3 regions of the Bacillus sp. JZ105 genome follow, and region 1 is predicted to be linked to each of the others. Evidence: predicted binding sites of a transcription regulator. Region 1 holds the regulator's gene; each other region holds the start of a gene.
The links. Region 1 encodes LexA, which represses DNA repair genes until DNA is damaged. Its sites were predicted from a motif close to CGAACATATGTTCG; they were not measured.
Positions count from the first base shown of each region.

Region 2: the regulator LexA is predicted to act here: its motif matches at 7,579-7,592, upstream of M1D81_RS15360 (WYL domain-containing protein).
Region 3: the regulator LexA is predicted to act here: its motif matches at 8,714-8,727, upstream of uvrB (excinuclease ABC subunit UvrB).

Region 1 is NZ_CP096387.1:1,784,704-1,794,693, reverse strand. Features, by position in the region: gene sspO (small acid-soluble spore protein O) at 173-319, shown strand; gene M1D81_RS09100 (small acid-soluble spore protein P) at 336-482, shown strand; gene M1D81_RS09095 (Hsp20/alpha crystallin family protein) at 585-986, shown strand; gene M1D81_RS09090 (DUF2621 domain-containing protein) at 1,251-1,679, shown strand; gene M1D81_RS09085 (CcdC family protein) at 1,898-2,380, opposite strand; gene M1D81_RS09080 (cytochrome c biogenesis CcdA family protein) at 2,475-3,182, opposite strand; gene M1D81_RS09075 (aspartyl-phosphate phosphatase Spo0E family protein) at 3,391-3,564, shown strand; gene M1D81_RS09070 (YneF family protein) at 3,826-4,044, opposite strand; gene sirA (sporulation inhibitor of replication protein SirA) at 4,129-4,575, opposite strand; gene tkt (transketolase) at 4,774-6,777, opposite strand; gene M1D81_RS09055 (DUF896 domain-containing protein) at 6,965-7,195, opposite strand; gene M1D81_RS09050 (YneB family resolvase-like protein) at 7,265-7,912, opposite strand; gene yneA (cell division suppressor protein YneA) at 7,930-8,241, opposite strand; gene lexA (transcriptional repressor LexA) at 8,400-9,020, shown strand; gene M1D81_RS09035 (hypothetical protein) at 9,066-9,512, opposite strand; gene M1D81_RS09030 (IseA DL-endopeptidase inhibitor family protein) at 9,807-9,990, shown strand, end outside.
Region 2 is NZ_CP096387.1:2,959,647-2,969,636, forward strand. Features, by position in the region: gene M1D81_RS15315 (NAD(P)/FAD-dependent oxidoreductase) at 1-28, opposite strand, end outside; gene yumC (ferredoxin--NADP reductase 2) at 420-1,418, shown strand; gene M1D81_RS15325 (hypothetical protein) at 1,465-1,671, opposite strand; gene M1D81_RS15330 (reverse transcriptase domain-containing protein) at 1,849-3,219, opposite strand; gene M1D81_RS15335 (SLATT domain-containing protein) at 3,232-3,840, opposite strand; gene M1D81_RS15340 (HesB/IscA family protein) at 4,146-4,508, opposite strand; gene dapF (diaminopimelate epimerase) at 4,582-5,436, opposite strand; gene M1D81_RS15350 (YuzB family protein) at 5,707-5,943, opposite strand; gene M1D81_RS15355 (NAD(P)/FAD-dependent oxidoreductase) at 6,199-7,266, shown strand; gene M1D81_RS15360 (WYL domain-containing protein) at 7,317-7,547, opposite strand; gene M1D81_RS15365 (YuzD family protein) at 7,649-7,978, opposite strand; partial or broken gene M1D81_RS15370 (NifU family protein) at 8,100-8,399, shown strand; gene M1D81_RS15375 (prolyl oligopeptidase family serine peptidase) at 8,616-9,990, opposite strand, start outside.
Region 3 is NZ_CP096387.1:3,206,302-3,216,291, reverse strand. Features, by position in the region: gene M1D81_RS16615 (HAMP domain-containing sensor histidine kinase) at 80-1,495, opposite strand; gene M1D81_RS16610 (response regulator transcription factor) at 1,492-2,178, opposite strand; gene M1D81_RS16605 (YncE family protein) at 2,175-3,158, opposite strand; gene M1D81_RS16600 (MFS transporter) at 3,437-4,771, opposite strand; gene M1D81_RS16595 (TetR/AcrR family transcriptional regulator) at 4,812-5,384, opposite strand; gene M1D81_RS16590 (PEP/pyruvate-binding domain-containing protein) at 5,475-8,006, opposite strand; gene M1D81_RS16585 (CsbA family protein) at 8,288-8,533, shown strand; gene uvrB (excinuclease ABC subunit UvrB) at 8,796-9,990, shown strand, end outside.

The sequences.
Region 1 (9,990 bases):
AAATCGTCGTATTTCACCACAATTTTCTCACAATTTCATCTTAAAACAAATTCATACATAAGTAAATAACAATGCTTTTATTAAATTCAATAAGTTTAACTTATCATTAGGAAATGATTACTCTTCATAAACGAAGCGGGGCGGGCTCATACTACAAATGAGGTGATAGAAAATGACAAAACGCAAAGCTAATCATGTCATTAATGGCATGAACGCAGCCAAAAGCCAGGGTAATGGCGCAGGCTATATTGAAGATGATCAGCTCGTTTTAACAGAAGAACAAAGGCAAAACAATAAAAAACGTAAAAAGAATCAATAAGAAGGAGCCAAACATCATGACGAATAAAAACACAGGGAAAGACATCCGTCAAAACTCTCCTAAGGAGCATCAAGGCGGTCAGCCTGAGCCGTTATCAGGCAGTAAAAAAGTGAAAAACCGCAACCATACAAGACAAAAGCACAATTCTCATCATGATATGTAATTATTTCCCTCTCATCCCGTGAGCACACGGGATGTTTTAGGTCTTTCACACATTTCCATTTTCATCATATGATTTATTATGAGATGTGATGGAGGAGTGTTTATGGAGAATGAAAAGCAGTCGAATTCCTCTGATTTTCTTGAAATAGATGATTGGCTCAATGTTTTAATGGATGATCCATTTGCCTGGTATGATGAACACCTCCCAATTGATCTTTATGAAACAAGCCGTGATTATATTATCGAAATCGATGTCTCCACCTTATCGATCACTGATGTAAAGCTGACCTTCGCTGGTCATGAGCTGACGTTGACTTACACAATACAAAAGCCAAATGGTGAAGGCGAACAGCCAATTGAAAAAAGCGTGATGCTCCCTTTTTATTTAAACGACAAAGACATTGAAACAGATTATGAAAACCAAATCATATCGATAAAAATTAAAAAATGTTCCGACCATCCAAGCGGTGCATTTTCCTTTCAAATCCCTCACTTCAAACATTAAGAGCCCACCTTCATTTAGGGGGGCTCTCTTCCCGTTCGTTTCAAGTCAATACCTTTTTGCGAACCACCATGGCCAAATAGTAGAGTCGCTATATGATAATGTATTCTTTTTCTACTAATTGGTTTGGGTCATTTCTCGTAAATGGACGGTTATCAATGAAAAAGGGCGTTTATAGAGATAATAGACATACATTTTTGTTATTTTCTTCTATCCTCTCTTCATGTAATATAAAATAGAGAGATAAGGGGTATAAGGAGTGAGAACATGTTAAGCGGCTGGTTTTTGTGGTTCATTTTATTTTGGGGTACAGTGATGATCGGATTACTCGCAATCGGTGGCTTTTTTATGTTTCGTAAATTTTTAAAACGATTGCCAAAGGAAGATGGTAAATCAGAGCTTGATTGGCAGGATGAATATATTCAAAAGAGCCTTCACCTATGGCGGGATGAGGACAAACAGCTGTTAAATGAACTCGTATTACCTGTGCCAGAGCTGTTTAGAGATGTTGCCAAAGAGAAAATTGCGGGTAAAATTGGCGAGCTGGCATTAAAAGAACAGGCTGCCAGCATTAATTTAGACTTAATCATTCGCGGCTACATCATGGCTACACCAAAGCGGGATCATAAGTTTTTACTGAAACGCCTTCAAGAAAAAAACATTGATCACTCGCCATATGAATCGCTATTAAAATAACCTCCTTTTTAAAGGAGGTTTCAGACTGTTGACAAAGGGCTAAAATGATCTTGATTTTAGCCCTTTGTCTTCTTTTCAGCGTGATAGAAAACCTTTGCAGTCTAGGAAGGACGGCTACTTTTGCGGAGCGAATTTGACATTCGTGAGCACCAGCGCGTAGGACTGACAAAGAATGCGAGGGTTTGTCTACACGCTGTAACCTCCTTTTTAAAGGAGGTTTAATTCATTTGAATCTGCTGCGGATCTAATTGTTTAGACAGCTTTCTAAACGATAAATACATGGCAACCCGCCAAGGCACGATCATGCCAAAGGCAAGAATCCAAAACATCCCGCTTAATGAACCATAATCAATAGAAGAGCTTAGGATGGTCTTCATCCCGATACGAAGGACAAGAAGTCCAATGAGAATGAACACAAATGCTTTTGACCGTTTTAAGTAGATGTCATTGCCTCTAATTTCAAACTTCGATGTTTTGATTAAAAATATGGAGAAAAACATCCCCACTGTGATCGCTTCTAGAAATTCAGCTCCAGTTACCCGAAACATAGGAACAAAAAACATCAGTGCGCCAGTGCTCATGAAAATAGGAGGTAAAATAATTTTTTTCGCAGTTGCAGGTTTTGCAGATGACTTAATGCGAATAAACATGACGGCCACCGCCATACATACCGCAATTATAGAAGAGATCAAGATCATCATATCAAATCATTCCTTTATTCTTTAAGGTCAGCCTATGTATAATATACTCCAATTGACGAAAAAAAACCATTCGCCGCGACTGTGGAAAACGATTTCAAAAGCCTGTAAAGCCGCCAAACAATGATGAGAACATGATGATAATCCATGTCAGAAGATCAAAGAACAGCAAAATCCCTACCACAATCATAATGATCCCGCCAATTCGCATGATAAGCTGCTGACGCTTTCTGATCCACCCCATTTTCGTAATGAAAAAGGAGAGAATAAAAAACGGGACGGCAAATCCAAATATATACGCAATCATATACATGACCGCCGACTCAGGATTGTTACTCGCCAGTGTGATGACAGCGGATAAAATAGGTCCTGTACAAGGTGTCCATCCAGCGGCAAAGCCCATTCCGATGAGAATGGATCCAAAAAAACCAGCAGGACGATTTTTGAACTGGATTCTCTTTTCGCCCATGAGGAAAGAGGGCTTAAATACGCCAAGAGTCATAAAACCAAAGAAAATAATGAGGATGGCTCCAATTTGACGAATCGCTTGATGATAATCATTAAAAAACTTCCCGACAAACGATGTCCCAAAGCCAATCGCAATAAATATAATAGAGAACCCAACTAAAAAAAATAAAGTATGAAGCAGACTTCTTCTTCTCAGCATCACCTTCTCGGATTTCACTTCATCTATACTAACGCCCGTAATATACGATAAAAATGCTGGATAAAGCGGCAGACAGCACGGTGAAATAAAAGAAAGAAATCCTGCTCCAAATGCTAAAAAGTAATTCAAATCTGTCAAAAGAACACCCCCTTCTTACAATATACAATAAGAGATGACAAAATCATTTCATTTTTTTTACATCACCTCAATAAAGATGGTCTATTCTCTTAAAACCTTATATAATTTAATTTGACATCAAGATAATGAATCCTTTAAATTTGAAAATAAACCTTAAAATGGATATAATAGAATCGATTCTTTTTATCAAGATTTGCATGAAAGGAACATGACTTTGGTAAAAACATCATTATTAACTCAAATCGAAGAAAAAAGAGAAGAGCTGATGAAAGTTGTCTTGCATAATGGGATGACATCAACAGTGACCATCGAACATAGCCAGCAGCTAGATCATCTCCTCTTACAATATCAACGACACTTACACTCAAACTCAGCCAACTAATCATACTTCATGATATCAAACATGCCGTACCATTTTTAGAACAGTTGATATGTGTGACCATAAACGAAACAAAAACCTCTGACATAGGGGTTTTTTGTTTTTCACATGCTCTTGACGCCATAATAAAAACCACCTTCCCTGCTTCATTCATGCAAGTACAGTGGTTTTAAGCGTCTGATGAAGGTGAATTGAATAAAGAAAGGACAACGCTTGTCCATTCTTTAAAACCATGTTCCATCTATGATCATAATATCGTACGTATTATTTCGCTTGGTTGTTCATGGCTTTCATCATTTGATTGATTTTCTTCTGGGACGGTTTCATGCCCATTTGCATCATCATCATTCGAAGCATTTGTTCATTAATCGGTGGATTCTTTTTCAAATAGCTCATCATATACTTACGAGCAATAAAGAATCCGAGTGCAACTCCTGCAAGCAGTGCAACAACGCCTACAAGGATGACAACCCATAAATCCATAATTCTTCCTCCTTCATGTTGTCTCGTATAAAGTGTACTAAACAAAAGGCTATTATACAACATTTCACGTTCAATTTTATTTTTTTAAACAAAATTCCTCACTTTTACTGGATTGAGCCATCCGTGTTTCTTTGAACTAAAGTCCATCGCAAGAAAACAAGGGCTGATTTTTCTCAGCACTTCAAAAAACACCGCTTCTGCCTCATAACTGCCAGTGGCAGACATTTGAATATACCGGTCCTTAATAATAAATGCTGCAGTTCCTTTTCCATCTGGTAAGGAAGCGCTGTAAATCGAGCCTATTTGTGTATAGTGAATGTTCGTTAAGTTATTCATTAGACGCTGGTGCATATGAAAAGCAGGGATTCGTTTCGTCACATAATCCACTTGCTTCACAAGCATAACCAACTCATCGTCAGTGCGGTTCGTCCAATGTAACGACTCAAACAAATGAAACAAAATCGATTCTCTGCCAAAATAGTGATGCGCAAATTCATCCTCAATCCAATAAATATAATAATGACGTTCCATGTCTATCCCTTCCTTTCACATTTCGTCAATCTCGTTTATTGCTTGTATTATACAAAAATGTGAAAGAAAGAATTGTCTATATATGAAGCAAGAAGAAACTAGTTTTGTCAAAAAAACAAGAAAAAAGAAAAAAGTTTGCAGAGCGGATGAAAATGCTCTGCAAACAGATAGCAAAAAAGCATGATGCTTGGAGTTCGTTTATTTATTCAGCTTCGCTTTCACACGGCTGACTACATTGCTGACAGTAAAGCCGTATTTCTCGATAATGGTTTCTCCTGGTGCAGAAGCGCCAAATTTATCAATTGCAATCACGTCACCATCAAGACCAGTGTAACGCTCCCAGCCAAGTGAAGCACCCATTTCAATCGCAATACGTGCACGTACTGCTTTAGGAAGAACGGATTCTTTGTATTCGTCTGACTGCTGATCGAAGCGATCCCATGCAGGAAGGCTGACAACAGATGCGCGGATACCTTCTTTTTCAAGTGCCTTTTGTGCTTCAATGGCTAAACCAACCTCAGATCCTGAAGCGAGTAGAAGTGCTTCTGGCTGTGCATCAGCTGCTTCAACCACCACGTATCCACCTTTTTCTACGCCCTCATATGCCTTCTCTGGTGCCTGATCAATCGTTGGAAGGTTTTGACGAGTAAGAACTAGTGCTGTCGGTTTATCCGTTGAAGATACAGCTAGTTTCCACGCTGCAGCTGTTTCATTTCCATCTGCTGGGCGGATAACGGAAAGATTAGGCATCGCACGCAGTGAAGCAAGCTGTTCAACCGGTTCATGCGTCGGACCATCTTCACCAACAGCGATACTATCATGAGTAAAGACGTAAGTGACTGGAAGTCCCATTAACGCAGCAAGACGAATTGCTGGTCTTAAGTAATCTGAGAAAACAAAGAACGTTCCGCCGAATACACGAAGACCGCCGTGAAGTGCCATACCATTGAGCGCCGCACCCATTGCAAACTCTCTGACACCGAACCAAATGTTTTTGCCGGCATAATTATTTTTACCGAAATCATCCGTGTTTTTAATCGTTGTTTTATTTGATCCAGCAAGGTCAGCAGACCCGCCAATAAAGAAAGGTACTTGCTTTGCAATGCCATTTAACACTTCGCCTGAAGATGCACGGGAGGCAAGGCTTGAACCTGCTTCATAAACAGGAACCTCTTGATCCCAATTTTCAGGAAGCTTTCCTTCAATCGCAAGCTTCAGCTGTGCTGCCAGCTCTGGATATTCTTTTTCGTATTGCGCAAACAGTTCATTCCACGCTGCTTCTTTTTTCTGTCCAGCGTCTTTGACAGCTTCTTTAAAATGATCGTACACTTCAGAAGGTACATGGAAATCTTCTTCAAACGTCCAAGAGTAAGCTTCCTTCGTCAGCTTTGCTTCCTCGCTGCCAAGCGGTGCACCATGCACACCAGACGTTCCCGCACGGTTTGGCGATCCGAAACCGATCGTTGTTTTCACTTCGATTAATGTAGGTCTGTCTGTGCTTTGCTTCGCCTTTTCAATAGCAGCTGTTACTTCTTCGATGTTGTTGCCGTCTTTCACGTAAAGAACTTCCCAGTTCATCGCTTCAAAACGATTCTTCACATTTTCAGAGAATGAACGATCTAAGTCGCCATCTAAAGAAATGTCATTTGAATCGTAAAGAACGATTAAACGGCCTAAGCCTAAATGACCAGCAAGTGAAGCTGCTTCAGAGGAAATTCCCTCCATTAAGTCTCCATCTCCGCAAATGCTGTATGTATAGTGGTCTACAACATGGAAGTTGTCTCTGTTATAAGTTTCCGCAAGATGTCTTTCTGCAAGCGCCATTCCTACTGCCATCGCAATTCCCTGGCCTAAAGGACCCGTTGTCGCGTCTACGCCTTCTGTGTGTCCAAATTCAGGATGTCCAGGTGTTTTGCTTCCCCATTGGCGGAATTGTTTTAAATCGTCAATGCTCAGATTGTATCCGCTTAAATGAAGCATGCTGTATAGAAGCATAGAACCATGGCCCGCGGATAAAACAAAGCGGTCTCTGTTAAACCAATTTGGATTTTGCGGACTTACGTTTAAGTGATTCGTCCATAAAGCGTACGCCATTGGTGCAGCACCCATCGGCATTCCTGGGTGACCGGAATTCGCTTTTTCAATTGCGTCTATGGAGAGAGTACGTATTGTTGCAATAGATTTCAATTCAATCGTTTCCATATAAATCCCCTTCCGTATCTTGTGTACACCATTATCATAAATCTACTGTCCTTTTTTCACAACTATTTCACGCTGAAAAAGAAGGATTTTGTCACATTTAGTTTATCGATCACCTAAAAAGTTATGCAAATATGAAAAAAGACGAGAATATTCTTCCCATCTTTTCAAAATTCAAGAAATCACAGCCTTAATGAAGGTTCTGATCTTTTTCTCTTTTTAATTTTTCTGGTGTAACATCGTTTCCTTCAGGGTCAACAATTTTGACAGTTTTCAGTGTATTTTTCATAGAAGAACGAAAAGCTTTCAAATACTCTTCTCTCAACTGCTTTTGTTCTGTTTTTTCAGCGTCTGATAAACCGGTCTCTTTCGACTTTTTTGAAAGCTCATTTATTCTTGCAAGCTGTTCTTTAGAAATCATGACAAACTCCTTTAAAGCATTTTCTCTACATACTACTAAATATCAATCATTTTGACAACAAATCACGCTTTAGATGGTAAGGCCTTTTTCATATTCTTGATACCTTCTATGCACTGTTGCTTTTGAAATGTCAAAACCTAATGCCTGAAGAGTGGCGGCAATTTCGGCGAACGTCATGTTATTTTTTCTTAATCGAACAATTTCTGAAATCGGCACTTCAATACGCTCACGGCCAGGTGCATGGTTCTGCTGCCTTAAATTCAGTTCAGGCTGATATCCGCGCTCAACAGCCCTTTTCATCCCCCGCTTGATTTTCAGGTTATGAATTTTCCGTTGGTACTCTTCGACGATTCCTACAATCTCGATGACCATTTCATCTGCTTCTGAAAGCTCAAGCTCTCCTCTATGAAACACGCTGTATACCTTTACGTTCTCTTTAAATAGACAATGAAGAAGCGCAATTTTTGCTTGTCCTCTTCCAAGACGTGTTTCATCTTGGATAAGAACGGCATCGATCGACTCTTCCTTCAGTGCAGCAAGCATTTCAAACACGCCATCACGATCTAGCTCATATCCACTTGCTTTTTCTTTGATGACTTTGACCACATTCATCTTGTGCATGGCAGCTAAAGCCAGCAGTTCTTCTTCTTGTCTTTTCAGCGAGGTTTCCTGCTCTTCTTTCACAGTGCTTACTCTCGCATAAATGATTGCGTTCATGTCTTCAATCGACCTTTCTACTGTACTGTTGCAAGCTGATATACGACTGGATGCTCTTTTTTCACGGGTATGACAAGAATGTCTCCAGGCTGGATTTCTGTTGAAGCAAGATCATTGTGTTCTGTTACCCAGTCAATAAATGCATTTTTGTCGATTGATTTGCTGTCGTTTACTTGATCAGCTAACCCCCAAAGAGTATCTCCTGATTGAACCTCTATTTTAACATACTGATTTGAATCATTATGGCTTGTGACTGCAATAAGTGAGAGAAATATGCCAACGATGAATGAGAATACCCCAATAAAAATAATAGATTCTTTTAACCTCATAATGTCATCTCTCCTAACAGAATATGCGTTCGCTCTTTCTGTCTCTCATTATAAATACGAACAAACGTTTCTGTCAAACGTTTTTTCGAACCTATGTTTGTACTGTTAGGAAAAACATGCTATAATTTCTTTAAAATTGACGTTTTGAGGTGCAAAAGATGACGAAGCTATCAAAAAGACAACTCGATATCCTGAAATTCATCAAAGATGAAGTAAAAAGCAAGGGTTATCCCCCATCCGTCCGTGAAATTGGAGAAGCTGTCGGTCTAGCATCCAGTTCAACGGTCCATGGACATTTAGCTAGACTGGAAACAAAGGGCTTAATTAGAAGAGACCCGACAAAACCTAGAGCGATCGAAGTACTAGATGAAGAGGAAATGAATATTCCAAAGAGTGCTGTAATGAACGTTCCAGTCATCGGAAAAGTAACGGCAGGCCTGCCTATCACAGCTGTTGAGAATGTAGAAGAATACTTCCCTCTTCCAGAGACATTTGCTGCACCAGACGAACAAGTGTTTATGCTTGAAATTATGGGAGAAAGTATGATTGATGCAGGTATTTTGGACAAGGACTATGTCATTGTGCGCCAGCAAAGCACCGCTAACAATGGAGATATTGTGGTCGCCATGACAGAGGAAGATGAAGCGACAGTGAAACGTTTTTATAAAGAAGATACACACTTTAGATTACAGCCAGAAAACCCATCAATGGAACCGATTATTTTACAGAATGTGAGTATACTAGGTAAAGTGATTGGCGTATTTCGAAATATTCATTAAAAAAAGCCGGTATTTCATCAGCTGCTGATGAGAACCGGCTTTTTCTTATGCACAAGAATAGGCAAGAATACTTGAGCTTGGGAAGGAACCAAATGTAAAGTTCGGCCATATAAAGCCAGTTGTTCGGCCAAAAGGCTGTGAAGAAAGAACGAACATTAAAAATACTTGGCCGTTTCTCAAAAGCACAATCGTCCATCTTCTATTACATCCCGCTGCAAATTGTACAGCTTGATGGCCTCCCCCTGCACCTTGCCCAAATAGAAATGACTGCATACTTTGAGGCTGAGAGAGTGCTTGCTGATACTGCGAAATCATATGCTGCGGCGGTGCTGGCGGTGCCGATTGTCCGCCTGACCCTTGACCTGGCCAAGTACCTCCTCCAATCGGAAACCCAGGAAAACCTCCAATTTGAGGAATAGAAATCGATGGCCATCCCTGCATCTGCCTATCATACGAGTAACCATTCCCTATACCTTCATACGGATGATACATACGAAACACCCCTTTCTTTAGACATTCGTCACGACAGTATATGTCTTAAATAAAAAAGAGTGTTAAACGTCTAAATAGAAATTTTCCAAAAGACGTTTCGTTCTTCTTTAGAACGGTTAAATAATGATTAAGAAGAAAAATAAAAAAAATGAAAACTTTTTGTCTCCCTCAAACGTTATATAATTAGAAACAAAAGAAATAAAAAACATTTAGATTTAATACTTGTAATATCACTGTAATTATTGTAACATTTGTAACATAAGAAGTTTTCATTGAGAAAAGGAGGCAATCGCCTTGAAAAAATTATTTGTTTTATTAACTGCTATTATGCTTATGATCTCATTACAAACGACAACATTGGCCGCTTCGAAGAAATCAGCCTCTTTGACAAATAAAGAAGCGTTACATATTGCCCTTGATGCAAGAGAACATTTTTGGAGTGCAATGTCAGGCTACAAAATGAAAGACCATTCAAATG
Region 2 (9,990 bases), 1.2 Mb from region 1:
CAACGATTTTCGGTTTATTCACTGGAATCACATCCACCTTTTTTAAATTTGCTGTAAAACGGATAAAGAATTACATATCGTTATTCTCAACCGCTTTGCGGCATTTTATGAAATTTAAACAAAAAAATAAGTATGTGAAAATCTGAACTTTCACCTACATAAAACGAAAGCATTTGACCGTATCCGACAAAAATTCATAAAAAATTAATATTTAGTTCCCTTAACAATAATAGCGAGTTCTGCTCCAATTTTCAAGGCTTTAAACTGAAAATCCTTATGATAAACGGTCTTTCTCACTTTTTCCTCCTTTTCAAAGCTTCGGCATCAAAAAACGACAAGTTTTTCAAAACAAGTCAAACGACGATATGTGGTATGATATGATATAGTGATAACAATTTTCATTTGGGAGGATTAAAGGAATGCAAGAAGATTCTAAGGTATATGACATTACCGTTATCGGGGGCGGCCCAGTTGGATTGTTTACTGCGTTTTACGGAGGCATGAGACAGGCAAGTGTGAAAATCATTGAAAGCCTTCCTCAGCTCGGCGGTCAACTATCCGCTCTTTACCCTGAAAAATATATTTATGATGTGGCTGGATTTCCAAAAATCCGCGCACAAGAATTAGTTGATAACTTAAAGGAACAAATGGATAAATTTGATCAAACCATTTGCTTAGAGCAGGCAGTTGAAACGGTTGAAAAGCAGGCAGATGGGATCTTTAAACTTGTGACAAATCAAGAGATTCATTATTCTAAAACAATTATCATCACAGCTGGTAACGGTGCATTCCAACCGAGAAAGCTTGAACTTGATTCAGCAGAATCATTTGAAGGAAGCAACCTTCATTACTTCATTAATGACTTGAACCAATTTGCCGGCAGACGTGTTGCCGTTCTTGGGGGCGGAGACTCTGCGGTGGACTGGGCACTTATGCTTGAACCAATCGCAAAAGAAGTATCCATTATTCACCGCCGCGATAAATTCCGCGCACATGAGCACAGTGTAGAAAACCTGCACAACTCGAAAGTCAATGTACTAACACCATATGTACCAACTGAGCTCATTGGTGAAGACCGCATTGAACAAATCGTACTCGAAGAAGTCAAAGGCGACAAAAAACAAGTGCTTGATGTGGACGACGTGATCGTCAACTTCGGTTTTGTTTCCTCCCTTGGACCAATCAAACAATGGGGCCTTGAAATCGAAAAGAACTCCATCGTGGTGAAATCTACAATGGAAACAAACATTGAAGGCTTCTATGCGGCAGGAGACATCTGTACGTATGAAGGAAAAGTCAAATTGATTGCAAGCGGATTTGGTGAAGCACCAACTGCTGTCAACAATGCGAAAGCTTACATGGACCCGAAAGCCCGTGTACAGCCCCTCCATTCCACAAGCTTATTTGAAAAGAAATAAGATCGGATCAAAAAAGGAGTTCCCACTTGCGGAACTCCTTTTTCGTTTATTTAAAAACCCCAATATAGGCATTTGCCATTCCAAGTACCATTGCAGCAAGCAGCACCACAACAATCCCTGCCACAACCAAAATCACCCGATCCTTCACACGTTCCTTTTTCGGAAGCGGCTTCTCAATCCCGCAAGATGGACACGTTTTGGAACGATAAGGAATCAGTTCATGACAGTTCCTGCAATTGATTTGTTCACTCAAACCTCAGCAACCTCTTTTCTCACTACAGTTTATGTTTGGTTCTCATGATACTCTTTTCGAGTGGAAATAGCCAGTTGTTCGGGCCAGCTGTAACAAAATTGAGCGATTTTGAAATCTAAAAATTCATTTCCTTTAAATTTATTATAAAAGCTAAGTAAGATGGGATCCAATAAGGTTCTAGGAAATAATACTAGAAATATCTTTTTCATATTCTAAAATAGGTTTATAAACCAATTTACTATAAATTTTTTCTATGTTGCGTTCGCTATTTAAATCTTTATTGGGTATCTTAAAGATACTCTCCAACAGTGCTTTTTTTTCTTGAACATTCAAATCATCAGGTCTATGTATATAAGTACTCTCTTTAAAATTATATTTTATTTCATTAAAGGCTTTTGAAAACTTTTTTATCTTCTTTTTATCTATATGATCCAATTGAAATTTATCCAACAAATTTCTGACAAACCAGTCTAAATGATATAAAAATTCTGTATCCTCCATTTGAGAAAAATAAAATAACCAACCATATCTGAATTCTTTAGTTTTATCACCGTTTACCTTACTGCTAATAGAGCCTGTTATCTTATTATTAATTGTAAAGATAAATTGTTCAGGTGACATTCTCTTAGAATGTTTATATTTCGCGAATATTTTAACTATTGAATTCTCAAATCGTTTACTATTTGATTCTTTAACAGTTAATTTTGGTGTACCATTGGACGAATTTTTTAAAGCATAGCCTAAAAAATTAAAACCGTTCTCTTTAATATCACCTTTTTCTTCTTTATCAATATTTAATTGAAGGTTATAAATTCCTTCCAATTCATACTTAATTTCTTTATAAACTTTTTTAAAATTTTCCTCTGTGCACATAATTATAATGTCATCAACATATCTAATATATTTTAGGTCTTCTCTTTCTTGAAAATCTAAATCTAAATTATGCAAATATATGTTTGCCAAAATATTTGATATTGACAATCCTTGGGGTACCCCCTGGGTGATTATCTCCTGAGTTTTTCCACCATCACCTAAATATGTCGGTGTTGTTATTGCTTCTTTAATTAAAGATAGGATTTCTTCTTTCTTAATCTTTTTCTTTAATTTATCAATCAGTATTCCATGTCTTATATTTCCGTAAAAATCGGAAATATCCAATTTAATAAATTTATTGAATTTATCCTTGCAATTTTTTATATCTTGAATACATTCTTGTGGTAATGGCTGTTTTATTTCACTAAATGTATTAGATAAAACCAAGTGTAGCGATTTCAAAACAAGTTTGTCTCTAAGAGTAGGTATTGAAATAAGCCTCGGGTATGAATTTCTAGATTTTAATATTAGTTTTTCTTTATAAGCAGTAAATCTATATGTACCCAAAGTGACTTTCCTATTTATAATTTCAAATATTTGTTTTTGATTTTCCACAAAATTATTATAAGTCATCTTATCTATACCTAGTGCACTATCATGTTTAATATAAAGTTTAAATACCTCTTCTAGCTTATAAATAGAATAATATTTTTTAAACTCACTACTCGCTGACAATTAATTCTCTCCTTATAAATTCATGATTAAATAAATTATTGAAAGAACAAATGGAATAATTAATAACAATATTATAAAAGTATAATAAACAACCTTGTTAAAATAATAATATGCAATCGGCCCAAAAGTAATATTTGACTGATGTTTTAAACGCACTTTAATATAGTCAACATCTTTATGATTATCTATCTTATTCAAAATATTATTATATTGCATCTCATATTCTTTAAGTTTTTTAATAAGTTCATAAATTTCGAGTGAATCAGAAATTCTCAGTAAATTGTTTAGTTCAAATTCCAGTTCATTTAAATTTGAATAAGAGTCTTTGAACTGAAGCGCTTTTTCCCTAAAGCCGGCTGAACTCACGAAGATAGATACTCCAAAAAGCCCTACTGAAGCAATGACTGTTAATAGAGACATTACCTTATCTTGTGAAACTAGAGTCCAAATGGAAAAAGCCAAAACAACAAAGGTATAGTAATTAACTAAGAGTTGTGCAAAAAGATTATTTCGATTCAATCTTGCTTCAGCTTCCATTCTTGCTTTTTTTGTAATCCATATTCTATTGTCTTTTAAAGATTTAATGTCTTCTTTAATGTCTTCTTTAATATCGTCTATCATAATTTTTATTTCTCCAAATTTATTAAGACACAGAGCTTTAAAAAGTTGAATAGTTAATATTCTTTTAAAGAATCAATGTTCCAAAGAAATTAGCTTACCTTTAAAACTTCAAGGTCCAGAAGAAAGTCTCTGTGTCTATTTATAGATTCGCACAATCTTCATCATTAGTCAATAACTGTAAAAATAAATATAGTAATATTGTATGAAAAAAAGTGTGTTTTTCCATGTGTTATTTCAAATATACATTATTAACAACAAACAACCTCCTCTAATTGAGAAGGTTGTTTGTTATTAATGTTATGAATTTAACACTCTTCCGGCGTACCGGTATTCGTTGCTGTTCTGAAAGAAGAACCACACCCGCATGATGCAATGGCGTTTGGATTGTCGATCGTGAAACCGCCGCCCATGAGTGATTGTTTGAAATCTATGATGGTTCCGTTCATGATATCAAGGCTTTCAGAATCGACAAGGACATTGATGCCGTGCTGCTCGAACTGCGTGTCTTTCTCTGAGACTTCATGGTCAAAGCCCATGCCGTATGAGAGACCGCTGCAGCCGCCGCCTTTTACGCCCACTCGAAGGAACGCATTTTCTTCTTCATGTTCTTTCATCATATCTTTAATCTGCAGTGCAGCAGCTTCTGTAATGGTTACTGGTGTACTCATGATCATCCCTCCTTTTGACTGGATGTTTCTTTTCAATTATAAACGTGATGATGCCTTTTCTCAAATAAATGGTTTAGAGATAAAATGTGCCGTCACAAATCGTTTCAGCAGGTCCTGTCATGAGCACGTGGTCATTGTCTTTCCAACGAATGATGAGGTCTCCGCCTGCTAAATGAACGGTCATGTCTGTTTCTTTTTTTGCCTGACCATTCATAATTGTGGATACAGCCGCAGCACAGGCCCCAGTTCCGCAGGCCTGGGTAATCCCTGAACCTCTTTCCCAAACGCGAAAATGAAGTTCTGTTTCACTGACAACTTCAACAAATTCTACATTGACGCCTTCAGGGAACATGTCGTGTTTTTCGATGATCGGCCCAAGTGTATGAAGCGGCGCTTTTTCAATGTCCTCTAAATAAAAAACGATGTGCGGGTTTCCCATTGAAACGGCCGTTCCATTTAATTTCGTAGTGCCAAAATCAAGTGCCTCATTAATCGTTGTGCTAGCCGGTTCTCCAAGCATTGGCATCGCTTTTTTTTCAAAACGTGGTTTTCCCATATCTACTGTAACTAACTGAACTTGACCATCCTGAGCGTGAACAGTCGCTTCAACAAGTCCTGACAATGTCTCAATCTGGAACGTTGTGTCCGTCACAATTTGATGCTCATACACATACTTTGCAACGCAGCGCAGCCCATTACCGCAGTTTTTGCCCTCTGATCCATCATTGTTGAAAATGCGCATCTTCACAGGTGCAACATCTGATGGGCAAATCAGGATCATCCCGTCAGAACCGATTCCTGTATAAACAGAAGAAACGCGGATCGCTATCTCTGATAGCTGCTCTTCTGGAAGCTGTTCCTTCATCTGATTGACGTAAATATAATTATTTCCTAATCCGTGCATTTTCGTGAATTGAAATGATGTCATGAGCTTCCTCCAAAAATGTTGTTTCTTTATAGTATAAAAGGAGTCGATTCAGGAGACAATCTTATCATCCCCCGTTTTTCATACATAGAAGCTCTTTGCTGCCATGGCAAAGGGCTTTTATTATGCATATGCCTCTTTTTCTCTCGTGTGATATTTCATATTGATGATATTTTATTAGCATAACATATTGGATGCGCTTTCTATTGATTCTCCTTAAAAATGGAAGCCGAAAATGTGAAAAAAATGCACCTCATGACCCATGTGGTGCATTTAAAACATGTCGTTTTCCTCTATAAAAGCATAAATACGCTCGACTAGCTGCTCTGCATTTTCTCCTGAAACAAATTCTCCATTCACAAGTGCAAATGGGGAGTCCATACATTTGCCGCAATAGCTTAAACAGCCGTATTCCATTACGTCTAGGTTTGGGTCTTTTTCAAGCTTCTCTTTTGCTTCTTGAGACCCTTGTGCAAGATTACTTACACAAAATTCGATCAGTGGAAACACTGTGCTTCACCTCACATTGCCTTACCATCCTACCGAAATTCCTTGTATTAGTCAAAATATGAGCTTCGCCTGTATCGTTACGCCTATTCCTCTTAAAATGTTTTACTATTTAGGACTAACTGATGAATATGTAGGTTATTTTGAAACAATTATTGTGGTTTCACAGTAAATTCGATATAATTTTATTTGGTATTTTAACTTAAAGTTTTTTAGTATAAGTGTTTTTCAATGTCTACGGGGAAAAGGAGAATCGTCATGAAAAATTTAGTCTTGATCGGCGGAGGTTACGGGAATATGCGGGTTCTCCACCGCTTATTGCCAAATCAATTACCTGATGATGTCACTATCACATTAATTGATCGAAATCCTTACCACTGTTTAAAAACAGAATATTATGCACTTGCTGCTGGAACGATCTCTGATCATCACATTCGAGTATCTTTTCCAGAGCATCCGAAGCTGGATATTCAATACGGGGAAGTTGAAAAAATTGATATTGAAAACAAACAGATCTTATTCAGCGACCGTGAACCGATTCCGTATGATGATACGGTGATTGGACTCGGCTGTGAGGACAAGTATCATAATGTCCCTGGTGCGAAAGAACATACATACAGCATTCAAACCATTGATCAGTCAAGACATGCGTATAACAAATTAAACAATTTGAGCGCAGGTGCAACGGTTGGCATCGTCGGTGCTGGACTTAGCGGGGTAGAGCTGGCCAGTGAATTAAGAGAAAGCCGTGCTGATTTAAACATTATTCTTTTTGACCGCGGAGAGCTGATTCTATCAAGCTTCCCAAAAAGATTAAGTTTGTATGTGCAAAAATGGTTTGAAGAAAATGACGTAAAGATTATTAACTGTGCCAATATTACAAAGGTTGAAGAAGGTCTTGTTTATAACCATGATGACGCGATTGAAGCTGATGTAATCGTGTGGACAGCAGGAATACAGCCAAGCAAAGTGGTACGAGAGATGGATGTTGAAAAAGACGCACAAGGCCGTGTCGTATTAACTCCTCATCACAATCTCCCAGGGGATGAGCATGTATATGTCGTAGGTGACTGCGCAAGTCTGCCGCATGCCCCAAGTGCACAGCTTGCTGAGGCGCAGGCAGAACAAATTGTCCAATCTCTGCAAAAACGATGGAAAAATGAGCCGCTTCCTGAGGCTTATCCACAGTTTAAGCTAAAAGGTGTTTTAGGTTCATTAGGGAAAAAAGCCGGATTTGGCTTAGTGGCAGATCGTCCACTTGTTGGCAGGGTGCCAAGACTTCTGAAATCTGGACTGCTTTGGATGTATAAGCATCACAACGGCTAAAATTATGTGAATTTTTTCTCAAAGCTCCTTCGTGACGAGGGAGCTTTTTTCTATGAAACGGCATGTGCCGATGAGTTGGTCCATTTGATCGGAGCAAGGGCAAGAATGCAGTCTTTACGAAAGGTTCTCATCGTTTTCTTCGATAAACAATACGCTTGGATAAACTGATCCGTCTCACGGTGGACAATGATTTTTCTCTTCGTGCACTCTCCATTTTTCTTCATATAAATCATCTCAATCGGTATTTGCTGATGAAGAGATTGTTTCAGTAAATAATTCATGATGCTCACGCTCCTTTCATTTCATTATAAACGAACAAACGTTCTTTTTCAACCTGAAATAGGAACACTCGTTCGTTTATATTTCTCAAAAAAAGAACAGCTTATTCACTGCTCTCCCTGTACCCGTATTTCTCCATTTCTTGATAAATGTCTTTTAATTTCGGATTGCCCTCTCCAACGATTTGATCCTCTACTAAGACAAGCGGATAAAAGAATTCATCATCAAGAATTCGTTCAGACAATTCCTTTTGCTGTTCATTTTCTGGCGGGTGCTCAATATCAATATATGTGATGCGAAAAGGCTGATTCGGATATTTTCGTTTTAATGCTGCATCTAACCATTCAAACGTATCTTTTGAAGAAGGCAGATTCACGCAGCTAGCGCACAAGACATCTCTTCCATATACATAAAGATCGACGGTTTTGTTCATTTGACAAGCCCCCTATTCTTTCTTCATTTTAGCTGAATTTTCTGGATGAAAAAAGTCAAAATCACTTTTTGTTTCAAGATGAGATTGTGCTATAATGAGAAGGAAACTTTGAAACCAATCAATAGATTTTTATCGTCCAGATGAATATAATGGTGATATGTTGTGAAAGGAGCGATTATATCTAATGACTGAAGTCGAAATGAAAGACCAAGTACAGGAAGTACTGGACAAACTTCGTCCATTTCTATTACGTGATGGTGGAGACTGTGAGCTTGTAGACATTGAAGATGGCATTGTGAAATTACGTCTTCTTGGTGCATGCGGCAGCTGCCCAAGTTCAACCATTACATTGAAAGCCGGTATTGAGCGCGCATTATTAGAAGAAGTGCCTGGCGTTGTAGAAGTTGAACAGGTTTTCTAATTCATATATGACATGAAAACGACCCAATCAGGGTCGTTTTTTTCATGATTGACAAAGGCTTTAGCCCTTTGTCTTCTTTTCAGCGTGATATGAAAACCCTTGAAGTCTAGGAAGGACGAGTACTGGCGCGGAGCGAATTTTCTATTCGTGAGCACCAGCACGCAGGACTGACACCGAATGCGAGGGTTTGTCAGCACGCTGAAGGGTCGTTTTTTATTAAGCTAGCTTTTCTCTAAACCATTCCTTTATAAAAGTCAGTCTTTGAATACGCTGCCCCGGGTGGCCGCTTCTGGATAAATCATGAGATGCCTTCGGGAATTTGACCAATCTTGTGTCTTTCCCAAGCTCCTTCAAGGCCACAAAAAGCTGCTCTGCTTGATCAACTGGGCAGCGATAATCTTCATCACTGTGCAAGATGAGCAGCGGCGTGTTCACCTGCTTCACATATTTTAGCGGCGAACGATCCCATAGCTTATCGACAGAATCATAAATATCCCCATCAATCTGCCACCTTGTAAAGAAATAACCGATATCACTGATGCCATAAAAGCTAATCCAGTTTGAAATGGAACGCTGTGTGACAGCTGCACGGAAGCGGTCGGTTTGACCAACAATCCAGTTGGTCATAAAACCGCCATAGCTGCCGCCTGTCACGCCAAGCCTTGTTTCATCAAGGAAATCATAGGCTTTAAGCACATGATCAACAGCCTGCATGACATCGTCATAATCAACGTCACCATAGTTTCCTCTCACACGGTCAGTAAACATCTGTCCATACCCATGACTGCCATGCGGGTTGATATACACGATGGCGTAGCCTTCAGAAGCGAGCATTTGAAATTCATGAAAATACGTATAACCATACATGGCATGCGGTCCGCCATGAACCTCTAGAATGAGCGGATATTTCTTTCCCTCTTCCATCTTGGAAGGCTTCATAAACCAGCCATGCACCTCGTCTCCATCTTTTGACTGAAAAGAAAATGGTTCAGGTTCGGATACGATATGCTCCTTTAGAAAATCATCATGCTCGAACGTGATTTGCTTTAGTTCTGTTTCCTCTAATGTTATCTCATACAGCTCACTTGGTGAAACAGGTGTAAGCCGGCTGAGCAGCAGTTTGGATTCATCTGGATGAAGGCTGAAATTGGTGATATGTTCCGCCTCTAGTCGAACAGGATAGGCTAAACCTTCAATAGAGAAATAATAAATCCCTGTACTGCCTTGATCAGAAACAAGCGCATAAAACCCTTGGCTGTCTTTTGTCCACTGCGGAAGCTGATAGACCTCTCCCATCACGCTATCTCCTGCCATACAGTTCCCAACATACATATCGAGCATTTCTGACAGTTGAACCGTCTTTTCTTCCTTCAGATCATACAGCCATATTGATGGGAAGGTGGCATTTTGAAATTCGCGCTCATGTCCAATATACAAAAGACTCTCTCCATTTGGAGAAAAAGATACGGTGGAATAAGCGCCGTTTGCTTGTGTGATCTTTTTGGTCTGACCATCTTCTAATGACAGAAGACACACGTCACTTATGTAAGGTATCTGTGGATTTAATTGAATAAAGGCTAGCCATTTGCCG
Region 3 (9,990 bases), 1.4 Mb from region 1:
TTCAAGTTGTAGAAAGTCCTATGGATCTGAATTTATCAGATAAAGTAGTGAGTCCAATGAGAGTAAAATATGTGAGCAGCTATAGAGTAGGTGAGCTCTCATTGAATGGAGCATTGGGAAGTTGAATGATGGCTGTCGTACCAGAGCCAGGTTCAGATTGAATGTCGAATGTCCCATGATGTTTTTTGATGATTTGATAGACAATGGCTAGTCCAAGGCCAGAGCCGCCATCTTTTCTTGTTCGTGCTTTATTTACACGATAAAATCGCTTAGAAACATGCGGAAGATCTTCTTGTGGAATACCGCTGCCTTCGTCGGTCACTTTCAATTCAGCAACACCGTGGTGAACTTGTAATTCAATCGATATTGATTTCCCAGATGGTGTGTAATGAATGGCATTGTCCAGTAAATTACGTATCACTTGTTGGAGACGATCGCTATCACCATAAACAATACAATCCTCTTCAAGCGTTCGTTTGAAAGTAATGCTTTTTTTGTCAGCGATGAATGCCATTTGATCAAGAACATCGTGGATGAGCTGTGCAAAGACGATTGGCTCCATCGTAAGTGGATAAGAGTCACCTTCTAACTGTGCAAGATCTAAAAGATCATGCACAAGCCGGCTTAAACGTGTGGCCTCATCTTGGATGATTTGCATTCCTTTTTTTTGATCAATGATCCCTTCTTCAATTCCTTCTGCATAGCCTTTCATATAACTTAAAGGCGTTCTAAGTTCGTGAGAAACATTCGCAAGAAATTCCCTGCGGTGCTGTTCAACTTTTTCGAGGGTTGAAGATAGTTTATTAAAGGAGCGGCTGAGCTGGTTTAACTCATCTCCTTTTTTGGTTACGGCCATTCGCTTTGAGAAATCACCAGATTCCATTTCCATTGCAATTTCTTTCATTTTATTAATTGTCTGCACTACTTTATTGGAGCTCTTATATCCGATCACGAATATCAGGAGCAGAATCATTAAGATGGATATGCCAAGTGTCAATCTAATTTGGACAAAGGGTTCATATACATCTGATAAGGGCATGGAAAGGAAAATAGTTCCCGATAGATCATCATTGCTTGAGAAAACAGGGATGGCGATGCCAAGAATATCTTGGTGAAACTGTGGGTGTTCTCTAATTAACACGACGGTTTCACCTTGAAGGAGCTTTTGGCGTTCCTTGAACGTAATGAGATTATCATTTGTGTTCGTATCAAAAGGAAGACCACTTGAAAGCTCCATTGGATCATCTGTAAAAATAACGTTCGCCTGACTTGAGTCATTTGCCCATTTCATTCTGTCGGTAAAATACTTGTCTTTCCCGTGTGTGTGATAGATTTCTGCCAGCTTCTTACCTTGCAAACTTAAGGAATCGATCTGTTTATCAATATATAAATGCTGGTATAAGTAAAAGGTAAGGGCAAGCGCTGAGGCTGCAACGATTCCGATCACTGCAAGAATGAAGAAGAGTACTTTCTTTTTAATCGATAATGGCTTCATTCTTCCTCCTCAAACTTATAGCCGACACCCCAAACGGTTTTAATATATCGTTCTGCTTCCTTTAACTTCAGTCGCAGCGTTTTGATATGTGTATCGACTGTTCTTAAAGAGCCGCTCACTGAATGTGATTCCCACAATTTTTGATAAAGGTGTTCTCGAGAAAACACTTGTCCTTGGTTGAGCAAAAGAAACATGAGTAAATCAAATTCTCTTCTTGTTAAATTAACGGGCTGTTGATGGAGGTAAACTTGTCTGCCATCTTGATCAATCTCCATGTCACCAATCTGTATTCGGCTGCGCTTTAGCGAAAGACCTCTAATTCGTCTCAGAGTGGTTTCGATTCTTGCTGCAAGCTCACGCAGACTGAAAGGCTTCATGATGTAGTCATCCGCTCCAATTTCAAGTCCTCTAATTCGGTCCTCTTCATAACTCCTCGCTGTTAAAAATAAAATCGGTATTTGAGATGTTTGTCGAATACGCTGACAAACTTCAAATCCATCCATGTCAGGCATCATGATATCTAATACAACAAGGTCAGCAGATTCCTTTTCAAGCTGATGCAAGGCATCTTTTCCATTATTCGCAGTGATAATGTGAAAGCCATGTCTCTTTAAAAAAGACCCGATTAACTCAAGCATATCAAGCTCATCATCTACGATTAAAATACGCATTTGTTCCTTCATTTCTTTTCCTCCAACACGATAGCATAAGGTCCTGATGGGACATTCAGTTGATTTTTCATGATAAGTGAGTGTTTATCGATGACAGATACTGAGTTGTCATCCAAGTTACTCACATAAATTGATGTCGTATCAGCGGTGATATAATTCGGATTTTGACCAGTTTCAATAGAAGCAAGCTGTTTATTTGTTTTGGTATTTACTTTGTATAGCGTATGATCTCCATGACATAGTACATATAAAGTAGAAGAATTTTTCTCTGGAAAAAATGCAACAGGCATAACGCCTAGCTTTATTTCTCGCTGTTTTTTGCCAGTTTTAGGGTCATAAGCAAAAATACTCTTATTTAATGTGCCTTGTTTACCATGGCCGCCGATCCAAATGAACTGTCCATCAAAATGAATCCCAGAAGGCCGTTCAAGTACAGAAAACGTACGTATGTTTTTTTCCTTTTCAATATCTATGACGGAGACAGTATGACTTTCTGCATTTAAAACAAATAAAATACCTGATGAAGAAAGAGTCATAGAAGAAGGTAATTTTCCGGTTTTCACAGTCGATTTTATTTTTTTGCGCTCCGTATCAATAAAATAAACGACATTTTTCTGTGAGTTGGCAGCGATTAATGTATGAGAAGCTGCATCATATGTAAGGGAAGTCAGTCCTTTATCCACATCCATATAATCTGTTGCTGTTCCGTTTTTTAAATTAATTTCGATAAGGGATTCTCCCTCTTTACTTGTAGCGATGATGACGTCTTTATTGATTTGAATAAGATCAGTAAGTGGGTGCTTTAAATCCACAGAAGTGAGCATTTTATTTTTTTGTATATCAACTATTGAAAAGGAGGCTTTTTTTAATTGAGAGATGACAGCGATGGATTGAGAGCTGCCTGGCGGCGTAAATTGCTGCTCTTTTCCACAGCCTGTCAGGAATAAAAGTAGAGCTGATAAACAGATCAAAACATATTTCACACGTTCCATTCTTCCTCTCCTTTGCGTTCTCTATTTTCAAAATCATACCACAAAAATTGTGAAAAAAAATTGAAGTTATCTATGCTGAAAGAATGAAAAAAAGCTTTTAGGTAAGTGAGGGAGACCATTTGTACCTCAAGTTCCTTTTTTCTCTGGTCATATGCCATTTTTTCTTCTTTAAAAGATGATTTTCGGGATTTGATGGATGACCTCCTATAGCTTACAGTGATACAAATGATGAAAACGAAAACCCCCCCGCTCTAAAAAAACATAGAGCAAGGGAGTCATTAGGCGGAATGTTCGGTTGATGGGGAGGTTGATTTGGTTCTTACACGTTGAGATAAAAAGAAGCCAAGAATGCCTGCACCCAGTAATACAATAAATAAAGATTGAAAACCACTCATGGTCCCAATCAATGTAGACGAAATGATACTGCCAAAATATCGAAAGGTAGAGAAAATACCAGATGCTGAACCAGATAAGCTTTGATCAACAGACGTTAACGAAGCCATCTGCATACTGGTCATCCCAATCCCTGATGAAATTCCACATGCGACAAGTGTCACGATAAGCAGTGGTAAGGTAGGGAACTGACTGAGTGTAATTAACATGATGCCTGATAAAGTGAGACAGAGAAATGAAAAGCCAATCATTTTTTTCGCGCCTTTTTTCGGATGGAGTCTTGCCCCTAACAAGCCGCTAATAGACATGCAAAGAGAAAATACTGATAGAATAATACCGCTTTGTGTATGAGAAAGTGCAAGTTGTTGTTCCATAAACAGCGGCATAATTAGAAGAATGGCATACATCACAAAATTACTTAGCATGATCGACAGGTTTGCATTTGTAAATGAACTGTTTTTAAAAAGCGACAAATCGATGATCGGATTTTTTACTTTTCGTACATGTTTAAAGAATAAAGGAATGACGATTAACGCTAGAATTCCATAGATCAAGTATTCATTTAGCAATTGGCTTTTAGTGCATAGAATGAGTGTGGCAATCCCGATGGTTAAGTATAGTGAACCAATGATGTCTACATTTGCTTGTAAGCGTGTATGCTTTGTTTTTTGAATGAGTAATACGCCGGTAACAAGTGTAAGGAACAAGAATGGGATATTGACAAAGAATATAGAGTGCCAATCAAAACTCTGAATAAGAATCGAACCAATAAAAGGTCCAAGTGCGGCACCAATACCGGCTCCAAACCCAAAATAACCCATTGTTTTAGACAGTTTTTCGGGGGATACTGTTGCACGAATCAATGCAATGCTATTCGGTGTTAAAATAGCACCTCCAGCTGCTTGAATGGAACGAAAAGTGATGAGAAAAGCTAGATTAGGAGCTAAAGCACATCCAATTGAGCCAATTAAAAAGAGCGTGACCCCAATTAAATACATTCGCCTGTGTCCGTATATATCTCCTAACTTTCCAGCGATAGGCTGAGTGACTGCCATGACAATAAGATAAATTGTGACAACCCAAGTGATGTTTGCAAGGGATTGATCATAATAAGTTGATATGGATGATAGAGCGACAGCGATCATCGTTGAATTGACTGGAACTAGTATAGCTCCAAGCAACAATGAATAGATGACGAAACTCTCTTTTTTTAACCTCAATGTGTATACCACCTTTTGTAAAAAAGAAGAATTCCACCCTTTAAGCGGGAGAAATTCCTCTCATGAAAATGTGTGTGCATATTTCAATAAAATCTTCTTTTTGTGTGAAAACGAGTTGAAAATCTTGCTCTAGCTGCTGAATGAAAAATCCGAAATACGTACTAATGAAAATGTCTGCATAAATGTCTTCATTTCCTTTTAATACATGATGCTTGGCACTCATCTTTTTGAAATATTGTAAGAGCATTTCTCTCAATTCTTGAGGATAAATCTTTTCATGACTGGTTAAATCCTTAAACATAGCCGGTTCTCGCATGCTGATATAAATAAATTCTTTTTTGGAAGTCAAATCTTCAAGGAAATAGGTACCGAGAAACTTCAAATCGGTGTATAAATCGCCTTTGAATTCTGCTTCTAGGGTTTTTGTCGGTGTTGATTTCATTTTCATAATGGCAGCAATGACGCCGCGTTTGTTTTTAAAATTGCGAAAAATAGTTGCTTCACTCACATTCGCTTTTGTTGCTATTTCTTTGGTTGTTGTTTTTTGATAGCCCTTTTCAGTTAATAAATCCATTGTTGCGCGAATGATTCGTTGATTTGTAGATTTTAACAAGCATACTCACCTCAGGTTATGAATGTGTTTGCAACAAAGTAAGTATACCGATAAAACCTATGACCGCCAATATCATCCAAAATGATAAGTTTATGCACGCGAATGCTGTTTTAATATCTGAATGCGTCCATTGCTGCCATCTACTGTCACAAGGTCACCGGATTGAAGTGTTTCAGTTGCTATTCTAGTACCTAAGACAGCTGGCATCATATACTCTCTTGCGATAATAGCTGAATGAGATAAAATGCCTCCAGCATCGGTGATGACTGCTTTCGCATCTCTAAATAAGCTCGTCCATAAAGGTGTGGTCGTTTTACAAACTAAAATATCATCCTTTTGAAATTGTGAGAATTCGTCGGCACATGTAATGACTTTTACTCTTCCAGAAACAATACCGCTGGATGCGCCAATTCCATGGATCACATCGTGTGTGTTGTTTTCATTTTCTCTTAATGAACCAAGCATTCTTTCTACTTGCTGCAATTCTGCTTCAGTTGGTGTACCAATGTAAGCCGGTGGTTGAATGTCTTCATTTTCCTTCATTTCTATCTTTCTTTGCTGGATAACTGAATCAAATGAGATAGACGTTGTGAGCGCTTTTTGTACCTCTTCATCGTAGAGATACCAAAGATCTTCTTGATGAGGAATGGATCCTTTTTGTACAAGAAGTTCACCTATTTTTAATAAATATACCCGGGTCTTTGCATCTAACATGGCATCAATATAGAAGTGGTGGTCATCTCGGATATTCGCTGCTCGAAGGGCAAATTGATACAGCGTCTCAAATTTTGTTTTAAACGATTCATCCTTCACTTGACTCTTAAAACGTTTATTTGTCTCTTGTCTTTTGATCACTGCTTTTGCAAATTCCTCATCAAAATCACAATGGCAATGGATGTTATTTCTGATGATATCTAATATAAACTCCGGGTTTTCTGCCCAAGTCTCATCTGTAAGGTCATGACTTTTAACAGATCGCCAGCCGTAAACTTGGAGAAAATCCTCCAATTTCGACATGAAATGCCTTCCTTTTTCTGAGTGATTGAGTGCATGTAACAGCTCCGAGTTCTTTTCATGTTGAATAAATGCTTGATGAAGTTCTGGATCTTGAAGGACATCCTTTGCGATATCAGATAGCACCTTGTCTGTTTCAAGAGATTTGTTCATCACGCCTATCATCATTTCGTGCAGCAAGACGACTTGGGTTTGATCACCAGTATACGTTACAAGCATGTCTTCAATGATGGCTGATAGAATGACTTGTGGTATGACGATATCAAAATGATCATCATATGCTTGGATATAAAAATCTTTTAATTCTTCAAAACCAATGATGGCTTTTTCAATGGTCATAGGTTCCTTCATTTGGCGATCGAGTTTTTCGTAAAATGGAAAGAAATTTTTCTCTAGAATCTCATACATCCGTTCACTTAAATGCGGAAATAACTCAAATATGCTTTCATCAAAAATGGGTGCAGCTCCTTCTTGCGCTTCTGGCAGATCCGGTGCGGAGTATAGGTGGCCTCTGTAAAGTTTAATATCTTTGATGTTCATATCAGGTACTTGATACTTTTCTCCATTTTTCTTCATCCCGCTTTTTAAGGCTGGTATGATCAGGCTTGAGAAAAGAGGGCTCGTTGGACCAGGCATATGATCATCCATTGAAATCCAGAAATCCTGCAGCTCTTCTGGCTTCATTTGAAAAGAAGCCCCTGCTGTTTCATTTACTGCTTTTGGAATAGCTGTAGTAATCGGCCTTGCTTGAAGTAAATAAAACGACCCATCTGCAATTCCAAATTCGATATCGACTCCATGTCCGTAAAGTTCTTCTACTTGTTTCGTGATTTGTGTGATTTCTTTCAATTGATCATCGTTTAGGCAAAAATGACCAGCCATTTTCTTCGAGACAGGCTCCTCGATGACACCTTCTTGGAAAGGAACAATTTGCAGCTCTTTCGCCCCAAGTGTTTTTTCAATCGAAAAGTTCTCTTTATCTACAATAAACGTGTCTGGTGTCACAAGACCGGAGACAATTGCTTCTCCCAATCCGTAGCTTGCGGTCAGCATCATTTCATTTGTTTTTCCCGATACGGGATTCTCACTAAAGATGACACCGGAGACGTCAGAATAGATCAATCCTTGAACGACAACGGCCATGAGCGGCATCTCTTCCTCATTTTCATTCATCTCTTCCTTATATTCTGTGACTCTCGCTGCAAAATAAGAAGACCAGCATTCTTTGACTGCCTGTAAAAACTCTTCATTTGTTTTGATATTTAAATAAGTCTCGTACTGTCCTGCAAATGAGGCGCCTTCGAGATCTTCAGCAACAGAAGAGGATCTGACTGCAACTGAGGGGTAAGTCTTCCGCAAGGATTGAAAGGACGAAAGCAGCTCTGCTTCCATTTGTAAAGGAAACGATGCTTCTTTGATTTTTTGAGAAAGGTTTTGTTCTGCTGGCTGCAGATTGTGATATGAAAGAAAGCTTTCAAAGCTGTTGGTTTTGATAATAAATCCATCTGGGACTGGCAGGCCGTGATTGTTTAATTTGATTAAATTCAGGCCTTTTGCCCCTGCGAGTGATGCGGATTCTTCAGCCGCATGAAATAAAACTGAATACATGGGAATGCCCCCTTATCCAAATAGCCAATGGTTTGTATGTCTCTCTATTTTTCAAAATGATAGTGCGCACTATCATTTTAATCATAGGATTAATTGGATGTTATTGTCAAAGACGGAAAGACCTATCTTTACAAAGGGGACAATCTCACTAATTTCCTTCTATTTCTAAAACAAAAGTCTCCGAACATGGAGAAAAAAGGCGAAATTGAAAACTGTGAATTGTTCAATATGCCAATCTTTACTATAATCAAGGAAGTAGACCATGAAGAGGGAGGGTTTTTGTGATTACAAAAGCCATATTTGCACTAGTTTTTCCTTTCTTGCTCGTTATTTTATTTTCAAAGGTTACTTATAATCATTACGTGGGCATTGCGTTAACAGCAGCGCTTTTATTTGCTTCGTACATGAAGGGCTATACAGAAACCTACTTTATTGTAGGATTAGATATTATTTCTTTAGTTGCTGGGGCTTTGTTTATGGCTAAGAAAGAAATCGAAAAAAGAGAAAAGGCTGAAAAAAACCAATGATGTCACCACCATCAAAACAAGAGCTGTGCTTACGATTTCTAGTAAGCACAGCTTTCTTTTTCTGCTCATCGAATATCTCACTCCAAAATGTTCCATACTGAAAGGAAGGTTCTCTTAAGAGGGTTATTTGGCATGGGAGAGAGGGTATGACTGTATTGGAAATAAAAATCAAGTAAGAGCCGAACTTTAGTTCGTATTTTTGTGTTCTTTTATGATAATATATTCATTAGATAGATTTCGTAAACGAAACGGAGGCTTTGATGTGAGTGACCGCTTTGAATTAGTTTCTAACTATCAGCCCCAAGGAGATCAGCCAAAGGCGATTGAAAAGCTTGTTGAGGGGATCCATCAGGGGAAACAGCATCAAACGCTGTTAGGTGCTACAGGTACGGGAAAGACCTTTACTGTCTCCAACCTGATCAAAGAAGTGAACAAACCGACACTTGTCATTGCACATAATAAGACACTTGCCGGTCAGTTATACAGCGAATTCAAGGAATTTTTTCCGAATAACGCTGTTGAGTATTTTGTAAGTTACTATGATTATTATCAGCCAGAGGCATATGTGCCTCAGACCGATACATTTATTGAGAAGGATGCCAGCATCAATGATGAGATTGATAAGCTGAGACACTCGGCTACGTCCTCGTTATTTGAAAGAAGAGATGTCATCATCATTGCCAGTGTGTCCTGTATTTATGGCTTAGGTTCGCCAGAGGAATATAGAGAGCTTGTGCTGTCTTTGCGTACTGAAATGGAGATTGAACGCAATCAGCTCCTTCGTAAGCTGGTGGATATTCAGTATTCTCGTAATGATATAGATTTTCAGCGCGGAACTTTCCGAGTCCGAGGAGATGTCGTTGAGATTTTTCCTGCTTCACGAGATGAGCATTGTATCAGAGTGGAGTTTTTCGGTGATGAAATTGAACGTATTCGTGAAGTGGATGCGCTGACTGGAGAAATACTTGGTGATCGTGATCATGTGGCGATTTTCCCAGCATCTCACTTCGTCACAAGAGAAGAAAAAATGGAAAAAGCCATTATCAATATTGAACAAGAGCTAGAAGAACAGCTTGAAAAGCTTCGTGAAAATGGAAAATTGCTTGAAGCGCAGCGCCTTGAACAGCGGACAAGATATGACCTTGAGATGATGAGAGAGATGGGCTTTTGTTCAGGAATTGAGAATTATTCAAGACATCTGACCTTGCGTCCTCCTGGTTCAACACCGTACACACTGCTTGATTATTTCCCAGATGATTTTATGATTGTTGTCGATGAGTCGCATGTGACGATTCCGCAAATCCGCGCCATGTACAACGGGGACCAAGCGAGAAAGCAAGTGTTGGTTGATCACGGATTCCGCCTGCCATCAGCACTTGATAACAGACCGCTCACCTTTGATGAGTTTGAAAAGCATATCCATCATATTGTGCATGTATCAGCAACGCCTGGTCCAT